2 regions of the Streptomyces sp. NPDC004788 genome follow, and region 1 is predicted to be linked to the other one. Evidence: predicted binding sites of a transcription regulator. Region 1 holds the regulator's gene; the other holds the start of a gene.

The links. Region 1 encodes HspR, which represses chaperone genes until heat shock. Its sites were predicted from a motif close to TTGAGNNNNNNNNNCTCAA; they were not measured.
Region 2: the regulator HspR is predicted to act here: its motif matches at 1,183-1,201, upstream of lon (endopeptidase La).

Annotation. Positions count from the first base shown of each region.
Region 1 covers NZ_JBSGBF010000015.1:46,665-51,512, reverse strand. Annotated here, with positions in the region: gene dnaK (molecular chaperone DnaK) at 1-1,182, shown strand, start outside; gene grpE (nucleotide exchange factor GrpE) at 1,182-1,817, shown strand; gene dnaJ (molecular chaperone DnaJ) at 1,851-3,032, shown strand; gene ACWEJX_RS09865 (heat shock protein transcriptional repressor HspR) at 3,037-3,492, shown strand; gene ACWEJX_RS09860 (hypothetical protein) at 3,709-4,464, opposite strand; gene ACWEJX_RS09855 (SGNH/GDSL hydrolase family protein) at 4,467-4,848, opposite strand, start outside.
Region 2 covers NZ_JBSGBF010000093.1:19,018-23,865, forward strand. Annotated here, with positions in the region: gene lon (endopeptidase La) at 1-1,146, opposite strand, end outside; gene ACWEJX_RS30365 (hypothetical protein) at 1,301-1,810, shown strand; gene ACWEJX_RS30370 (TetR/AcrR family transcriptional regulator) at 1,829-2,461, opposite strand; gene surE (5'/3'-nucleotidase SurE) at 2,684-3,754, shown strand; gene ACWEJX_RS30380 (spermidine synthase) at 3,829-4,530, shown strand; gene ACWEJX_RS30385 (response regulator transcription factor) at 4,591-4,848, shown strand, end outside.

The sequences.
Region 1 (4,848 bases):
CTGTCCAAGGACAAGATGGCCCTGCAGCGTCTGCGCGAGGCCGCCGAGAAGGCGAAGATCGAGCTGTCCTCCTCCACGGAGACCACGATCAACCTGCCCTACATCACGGCGTCCGCCGAGGGCCCGCTGCACCTGGACGAGAAGCTCACCCGCGCCCAGTTCCAGCAGCTGACCGCCGACCTGCTCGAGCGCTGCAAGACCCCGTTCCACAACGTCATCAAGGACGCGGGCATCCAGCTCTCCGAGATCGACCACGTCGTTCTCGTCGGTGGCTCCACCCGCATGCCGGCCGTCGCCGAGCTCGTCAAGGAGCTGACCGGCGGCAAGGAGGCCAACAAGGGTGTGAACCCGGACGAGGTCGTCGCCATCGGCGCCACCCTCCAGGCCGGTGTCCTCAAGGGTGAGGTCAAGGACGTCCTGCTCCTCGACGTGACCCCGCTGTCCCTCGGCATCGAGACCAAGGGCGGCATCATGACCAAGCTGATCGAGCGCAACACCACGATCCCGACCAAGCGCTCCGAGATCTTCACCACGGCCGAGGACAACCAGCCGTCCGTGCAGATCCAGGTCTACCAGGGCGAGCGCGAGATCGCGGCGTACAACAAGAAGCTCGGCATGTTCGAGCTGACCGGTCTGCCGCCGGCCCCGCGTGGCGTCCCGCAGATCGAGGTCGCCTTCGACATCGACGCCAACGGCATCATGCACGTGACCGCGAAGGACCTGGGCACGGGCAAGGAGCAGAAGATGACCGTCACCGGCGGCTCCTCGCTGCCGAAGGACGAGGTCGACCGGATGCGCCAGGAGGCCGAGCAGTACGCGGAGGAGGACCACCGCCGCCGCGAGGCCGCCGAGACCCGCAACCAGGGCGAGCAGCTCGTCTACCAGACGGAGAAGTTCCTCGCGGACAACGCGGAGAAGGTCCCGGCCGAGGTCAAGACCGAGGTCGAGACCGCGATCGCCGAGCTGAAGGAGAAGCTCAAGGGCGAGGACACCGCCGAGATCCGCACCGCCACCGAGAAGGTCGCGGCCGTCTCCCAGAAGCTCGGCCAGGCCATGTACGCCGACGCCCAGGGCGCCGCGGGTGCCGCCGGCGCCGAGGGTGCCCAGCAGGCCCAGGCCGACGACGACGTCGTCGACGCCGAGATCGTCGACGAGGACAAGCCGAAGGGCGGCGCTGCCTGATGTCGGAGGAGACCCCGGGCTTCGAGGAGAAGCCCGACGTCCCCGCCGACGGCACGCCCGAGGAGCCGAAGGCCGCCGACTCCGCCGCGAAGGCGGAGGGGGCGGCCCCGGCCGGGGACGCTACGGACGTAGCCCTGCTGGCGCAGCTGGACCAGGCCCGTACGGCGCTCGGTGAGCGCACCGGTGACCTCCAGCGGCTCCAGGCCGAGTACCAGAACTACCGCCGCCGTGTGGAGCGGGACCGGGTCACGGTCAAGGAGATCGCCGTCGCGAACCTCCTGACCGAACTCCTGCCCGTGCTCGACGACATCGGCCGGGCCCGGGACCACGGCGAGCTCGTGGGCGGGTTCAAGTCGGTCGCCGAGTCCCTGGAGACCGTCGCCGCCAAGATGGGCCTCCAGCAGTTCGGCAAGGAGGGCGAGCCCTTCGACCCGACGATCCACGAGGCCCTGATGCACTCGTACGCGCCGGACGTCACCGAGACGACCTGCGTGGCGATCCTGCAGCCGGGGTACCGGATCGGGGAGCGCACCATCCGCCCCGCGCGGGTGGCCGTCGCCGAGCCGCAGCCGGGCGCGGCTCCGGCCGTCGGCAAGGCGGAGGAGTCGGACGACTCCGAGAAGGACAACGATTAAGAGCCGTACCCGGGAGCGGGAGGAGGGACGTCGATGAGCACGAAGGACTTCGTCGAGAAGGACTACTACAAGGTTCTCGGCGTCCCCAAGGACGCGACCGACGCCGAGATCAAGAAGGCGTACCGGAAGCTCGCCCGCGAGAACCACCCGGACGCCAACAAGAACGACGCCAAGGCCGAGGAGCGCTTCAAGGAGATCTCCGAGGCGGCCGACGTCCTCGGTGACCCGAAGAAGCGCAAGGAGTACGACGACGCGCGTGCGCTCTTCGGCAACGGCGGCTTCCGCGCCGGACCCGGCGGTGCGGGCGGCTCGTTCAACTTCGACCTGGGCGACCTCTTCGGCGGCGCCCAGGGCGGGGCCGGCGGAGCCGGTGGCTTCGGCGGCGGCGGTCTCGGGGACGTCTTCGGCGGCCTGTTCAACCGGGGCGGCGGCGCGGGCGCGCGCACGCAGCCGCGGCGCGGCCAGGACATCGAGTCCGAGGTGACGCTCAGCTTCACCGAGGCCATCGAGGGCGCCACCGTCCCGCTGCGGATGTCCAGCCAGCAGCCCTGCAAGGCGTGTTCGGGCACCGGCGACAAGAACGGCACCCCGCGGGTGTGCCCGACCTGCGTCGGCACCGGACAGGTCTCGCGCGGCAGCGGCGGCGGCTTCTCGCTGACCGACCCGTGCCGGGACTGCAAGGGCCGCGGCCTCATCGCCGAGAACCCCTGCGAGGTCTGCCACGGCAGCGGCCGCGCCAAGTCGTCCCGCACCATGCAGGTGCGGATCCCGGCGGGCGTGTCCGACAACCAGAAGATCCGGCTGCGCGGCAAGGGCGCGCCGGGCGAGCGCGGCGGGCCGAACGGCGACCTGTACGTCGTCGTGCACGTCGACGCCCACCCGGTGTTCGGCCGCAAGGACGACAACCTCACCGTCACGGTGCCCGTCACGTTCGACGAGGCGGCGCTCGGCGGCGAGATCAGGGTGCCGACGCTGGGCGGCCCCGCGGTGACGCTGAAGCTGCCCGCGGGCACCCCCAACGGCCGCACCATGCGCGCCCGCGGCAAGGGCGCCGTCCGCAAGGACGGCACTCGCGGCGACCTGCTGATCACGGTCGAGGTCGCGGTGCCCACGGACCTCGACGACAAGGCGCGTGAGGCCCTGGAGACGTTCCGCGAGGCAACGGCGGGCGAGGACCCCAGGGCAGAGCTGTTCCAGGCCGCGAAGGGAGCATGAGCAGATGGACCGTCGCCGCAACCCTTACGAACTGACGGACGAGACCCCGGTGTACGTCATCTCGGTGGCGGCCCAGCTGTCCGGTCTGCACCCGCAGACGCTCCGTCAGTACGACCGCCTCGGTCTGGTCTCCCCGGACCGCACGGCGGGCCGGGGCCGCCGCTACTCGGCCCGCGACATCGAACTGCTGCGCACCGTCCAGCAGCTGTCGCAGGACGAGGGCATCAACCTGGCCGGCATCAAGCGCATCATCGAGCTGGAGAACCAGGTCGCGGCCCTCCAGGCCCGCGTGGCCGAGCTCTCGACGGCGGTCGAGGGCGCGGCCCAGGCGATGCGCCAGCGCGAGGCCCAGGTCCACGCCTCGTACCGGCGCGACCTGGTCCCGTACACCGATGTGCAGCAGGCGAGCGCCCTGGTGGTGTGGCGCCCGGGGCACAAGCGCGGCGACGTTTCCTCGTGATCGTGGACGCTTCGGCGTCATCCAGGCTCAGACGGGGCAGTGGTCGAGTTTCTCGCTCGTGACGGGTGCCCCGGCCTTCGCGACCAGCAGGGCGACCGCAACAGGTAAGCGGGCCCGGTTCTTTGGACGGAACGCAGCTGACGAAGAACAGGTTGGATTCGGTCATCCGCTGCTTCGCGTCCTGGCGGTCGAGTTGCTGGCCACAGAGACTCGCTCCTAGCAATCCGGTACGGGCACAGCCCTGGTCGCGGCGTCCAGCTCATCGGCCGCTCCGTCAGCGAAAGGGCGAGTGAATCGGTAGCACTGGCCCAGGGCCTTGTCGTAGCTGAATACGACCGTCACCGCGCGTACCGTTCCGCCTTCGACGACCACGCTCTTTGCCTTCAGGAGTTCCTTCACGCCGGCCGACGTCAGATCCCCGTCCGCCAAGCGGGCGAGGCGCGAGCGCAGGTACCGCGCCTGGTCTCCGATCTCCTGCACCGGCTGACACACCCGCCCGTCTCGTTGCTCCGTCCGCCCTGTCCAGAGCCCGTCAGGCCCACGGCTGAACGTGAAAGCGACGCAGCGTTTTACCCTGTCAGCTCCTGGACGCAATATGTTGATCTTCTCGTAGTCTGCTGTCTCTTCTACGGTGGCAGTGAATCGGCGGTGAGCCGCGTCGTACCTGATCACCGGAGCACCCGTATGCTGCGCGATCACTCCCGTGAGCGTTTCGGCATCTGCGGTGCCACGCTCTCGGAGCGACTGAAGGGACTCGTCCTTCGCGCGTTCGGCTCGCCGTTCGAGACCCGCTAGGGCCTTCTGGCGGCTCTCGTGGGAGACCTGCTCGTCGTGCCCGGCCCGGTACCACAACCAGGAGAGGACGATCGCGCAGACCACTGTCAGTACCCCGAGGATGGTCAGGCAGCCGCCGGCCGCGAAGCGGTTGCCCCGCCCCGCGGCCGACGTGCTGCCGCTCTGGCCGATTGCCATCCTCAGCCGCCCGTGTATCCGATGTCGGCGAGTGTCTGGTCCATGACCTGAGCGTAGGCCGTGGTGCCTCGATCCTTGGGGTGGAAGGACTCGAGGCTGGCGCAGACGTTCTCGCCGGGCGACGGCAGGCAGGGGGCTTGGTTGGCCGGATCTCCGTCATGGAAGTCGCCGTCACCGTTCGGCCCGGCCACGATGCCGTTGATCCACTCTTCACTGTCACAGACAGCGTGTCCCTGGAAGGCGGGGATGGCGTCGGCGAAGGAAACCTTGATCCCACCCTGCTTCAGTCCCTCGACCATGCTCTTCTGCTTGTCCCGGACGTAGTCGGCCAGTCCGTTGAGCACGCCGGCGTTGGCTGCTTGGCATTGCGTCTCGCTCGCGATG
Region 2 (4,848 bases), on a different contig from region 1:
CGCGACGGACTCGCCGAGCGAGGTCTTGCCGACGCCGGGCGGGCCGACGAGGGCGAGCACGGCGCCGCCGCGACGGCCGCCGACGACACCGAGCCCGCGCTCGGCGCGCCGCTTGCGCACGGCCAGGTATTCGGTGATGCGCTCCTTCACGTCCTCCAGGCCCGCGTGCTCGGCGTCCAGGACGGCCTTGGCGCCCTGGATGTCGTACTGGTCCTCGGTGCGCTCGTTCCACGGCAGTTCGAGGACGGTGTCGAGCCAGGTGCGGATCCAGGAGCCCTCCGGGGACTGGTCGCTCGCCCGCTCCAGCTTCTCGACCTCCTTGAGGGCCGCCTCGCGGACCTTCTCGGGCAGGTCGGCCGCCTCGACGCGGGCGCGGTAGTCGTCGGACTCGTCGGCATCCTTCTCGCCGTTGAGCTCGCGCAGCTCCTTGCGGACGGCTTCGAGCTGGCGGCGCAGCAGGAACTCGCGCTGCTGCTTGTCGACGCCCTCCTGGACGTCCTTGGCGATGGTCTCGGCGACGTCCTGTTCGGCCAGGTGATCGCGCAGCTGCGCGGTGGCGAGCTTGAGGCGGGCGACCGGGTCGGCGGTCTCCAGCAGTCCGAGCTTCTGCTCCACCGTCAGGAACGGGGAGTAGCCCGCGTTGTCGGCGAGCGCGCCGACGCCCTCGATCTGCTGGACGCGGTCGACGACCTGCCAGGCGCCGCGCTTCTTCAGCCAGCTCGTGGCCAGCGCCTTGTACTCCTTGACCAGCTCGGTCACCGCGCCGGGCAGCGGCTCCGGCAGCGCCTCGTCGACGACGGTGCCCTCGACCCACAGCGCCGCGCCGGGCCCGGTCGTCCCGGCGCCGATGCGCACGCGGCCGCGGCCGCGGATCAGCGCGCCGGGATCGCCGTCGGACAGCCGCCCGACCTGCTCGACCGTGCCGAGCACACCGGTGCCCGCGTAGGTCCCGTCCACCCGGGGCACGAGCAGCACCCTGGGCTTCCCGGTCCCACCGCGCGCGGCGGCCTGCGCGGCCTCGACGGCTGCCCGGACGTCGTTGTCGGACAGATCCAGCGGCACGACCATTCCGGGCAGCACGACCTCGTCGTCGAGCGGCAGCACAGGCAGAGTGAGCGGCGCGGACGCCATGGACTCAGAAGCCATGATCTCCCCTTCGGCAGTGAATCGCAGTCAATCAAGTTGAGCTTTACCGACTCAATGCATGTGAGCCCGGCATTGTTCCCCGCCCCGCGTTCGCTCTGAGCGATCACTCGTCACGCGCCCTGCGCGGGCCCGCCGGAGCGGGCATGCTCGGGCCATGGAGTACGTGAAGCGGGAGTACGTGAAGCGGTACGGGCGCAGGTTCGGCGCCGCGGCCGTCCTCGCCGCGGCCGTGGCCGTGACCGGCTGCGGCCAGGCCCCGGCGGCGCCGCCGGCCGAGAGCCCGGCGAGCAGCGCCGCCACGCGCACGGAGCCCGCGCCCCAGGACGTCCTGGTCGAGGTCGACGTCAGTGGCGGCTTCGCCGGGGTCAGCAACAAGCTGGTGGTCCACTACGACGGCGCGTACACCGTCCGCCACGGCACCAAGCCGCCCGCCTCCGGCCGCCTGACGCCCGCTCAAGCCGCCGAGCTGCGCGCCGCCCTGGAGGACCCGGCGTACGCGAAGGTCCCGGACCGGGCCACCGGCAGCCCGGTCCGCGACGGGTTCACGTACCAGGTCGCCTACGGCCACCGGCTCGTCGTCACCCAGGACGGCGAGGCCCGCCCGCCCGCGCTCCAGCGCGTCTTCGACGCCCTTCCCGACGGCGGCCCGCCGACGGCCCCGTAAAGCCGGACCGCCAGGACACTAGGCCCGGAGTTCCTCGTACCGCCGCCGCAGGAAGTCCCGTACCCGCGCCGGCATGTCCATCGACTCCGGGGCGAGCGCCCACTGGATCTGCAGGCCGTCCATCACGGCCAGCTGCTCCTGGGCGACGGCCAGGCAGTCGGTCCCGGTCCGCAGCTCGCCGCGCTCCACGGCCCGCTCCAGGAGGGCGACGGTGTCCCGCAGCACCCGCGCGTACCGCTCCTTGAAGTACGCGTGCGCGGGGTGGCCGACGTCGCCGGACTCGCCGACGAGGACGTTGAACATCCGGACGATGCCGGGGCGCCGGGTGTTCTCCTCGATCAGGGCGACGAGGGTGTCGAGATAGGCGGCGTAGGACTCCGGCTCGTCGGCGAAGAGCCGCTCCATGTCGTGCTGCTCGCTCTGCGCGAGGACCGACAGGAGCAGGTCCTCCTTGCTGCGGAAGTGATGGAGGAGTCCGCCCTGGGTGATGCCGCAGTCGTTCGCGATCCGGGCGAGCGAGGAGGCGTGGAAGCCCCACTGCCCGAAGTGCTCGACGGCGGTGTCGAGGATCTTCCTGCGCCGCGCGTCACCGACCGCGTAACCGCCCCGGCCTGCGGCTTTCCCGCTCGCGGGGACCTTCTTCTCCGGCATGGCCCCACCCTAGCCGCGACCTTCCGAGCCACCTCCACGCCGTGACCCAGGTCACAGCGCACAAACCTAGTACCCACTCGGTTTTCAACCCTAGCCTTCGGCCATCCCCGGACCGCGGGGCGCCCTGACACGCCCCGCGCCCGGTCCGGGGCCCGCCCGTGGGGGGCCGGGCCCCGGACCGCACTCTTCCGCGTGTCATGCCCCTGAAGGGAACGCACCGCCATGCGCAAGCTCCTCGCCCTCGGCACAGCCGCCGCACTGCTCACGTGCCTCGGCGCGACCGCCTACGCCACCACCCCCGCCGCCCCCTCGGCCCCCTCGGCCGCGCCCCTCGCCGGTATGCGCGTCCTCCTCTCCAACGACGACTCCATGCAGGCCGCGAAGGCGAGCAACTCCGACGGCCTCGGCCTCTACGAGCTCCGCCGCGCGATGTGCGCCGCCGGCGCCGACGTCGTGGTCATGGCCCCGTGGCAGGTGCAGTCCGGCAAGGGCACGGCCGTCACCAACGGCGGCGTGCTCACCGCGCAGCGCCGCGCCGCCGCCGAGCTGCCCGCCGGCTACGGGGGCGACTGCGCGGGCGCGCCGGCCCACGGCGCGGTGTTCGGCGTGTGCCTGTCGGCGGGGCCGTGCGGCAAGGACACCCCGAGCGCCACGCCCGCCGACACGGTGAAGCTCGCGCTGCGCGGCGGACTGAGAGCCGAGGCCGGCTGGCAGGACGGCCCCGACCTGGTGCTCACCGGCATCAACTCGGGCCCGAACGTCTCGGCGAACGTCAACGACTCCGGCACCGTGGGCGCGGCCGTCGCCGCGATCGACCAGGGAGTGCCGGCGGTCGCGTTCTCCTCGGCGGGCGACGAGAGCAACACGTACTTCCCGCGCGACAACTACCGCGCGAACGCCGAGTTCGGCGCCCGCTTCGTCGCCGGGCTCCGCACCCGCGGCCTCCTCACCTCCGCCTTCGCGCTCAAGGTCGACTACCCGGACGTCAGCGCCGGACAGCCGGCGAAGGCCCCGGTGTGGACCCGGGTCGGCGACGGGGCCGTGGCCTACCACGCGTACGAACGGCGCGGCACGGGCGACTCCTTCGACATCACCCTCGGCCTGTGCCCGGTGGACGGCGGCGGCGCGGGCGAGTGCGCCGAGGGCCGCGCGGACGCCGACTCGACCTGGCTGCTCGACAAGGGCCACGTCACGGTCGCCCCGATCACCTGGGACCGGACCTACGGCACGCGGGTGGACGCCCGCCGCACGCTCGGCCGGATCGCGCACTACGTCACGCACGAGGCTCGTTAAGCGGTTGTCCCGGCCGCCCGCGCCCTCCGAGGATGGCCGGGACAGCCACGTACAAGCGAGCCACGGAGTGAGCAATGAGCAGCCCCGTCACCCTCGAACGCCGTGAGGGCCCGTACGGAGAAGTCGTCCTGCGGCGGCGCGACACGGACGACGTGACGCACTACGAGATCATCGCCAACGGAACGTTCCTGATGGACACGTCCGACGGCCGCTCGGAGCGCCTGCTCGTCGACGCCGCCCTGGACGCGCTGTCGTCGGGGCCGTCACGTCCCGAGGCGCCGGCCGTCCTCATCGGCGGCCTCGGCGTCGGTTTCTCGCTCGCGCACGCCGCCGCCGACCCGCGCTGGGGCCGGATCGTGGTCGCGGAGCGTGAGGGCGCGATCATCGACTGGCACCGGAAGGGTCCGCTCTCGGCCATCTCCGGTGCGGCGCTCGCCGATTCGCGCACCGTGATCCTGCACACGGACCTGGTGACCCATCTGCGCACCACCACCGACACCTACGACGCGCTGTGCCTGGACATCGACAACGGGCCCGACTGGACCGTCACCGAGGACAACGAATCCCTTTATTCCACCGAGGGTTTGGCCGCCTGCGCGGCCCGGCTGAACCCCGGCGGAATCCTCGCCGTGTGGTCGGCGCAACCGTCCGCCGATTTCGAAGAGTCGTTGCGGAATGCCGGATTCAGCGGGGTACGGACCGAAGAGGTCCCGGTTGCCCGGGGCGTCCCCGACGTGGTCCACCTCGCCGTCCGGCCAGCCGGATCGCCTGCGTAGCCTTGACGCGGCGGTTGCCCCTAGGCTGCTGCACCGACATCGGCGACGCGAGGCGGGGCAATGGAGCAGACACACACCACGAACCACGGTGCGACGACTCCAGGGGCCCAGCGCAGAGTCCTCGTGGTCGAGGACGACGCCACGATCGTGGACGCGATCGCCGCGCGGCTGCGTGCCGAGGGCTTCCTGGTGCAGACGGCCGGCGACGGCCCGGCGGCGGTGGACGCGGCCGAGGCGTGGCAGCCGGACCTGATGGTGCTCGACGTGATGCTGCCGGGCTTCGACGGCCTGGAGGTGTGCCGCCGGGTGCAGGCCCAG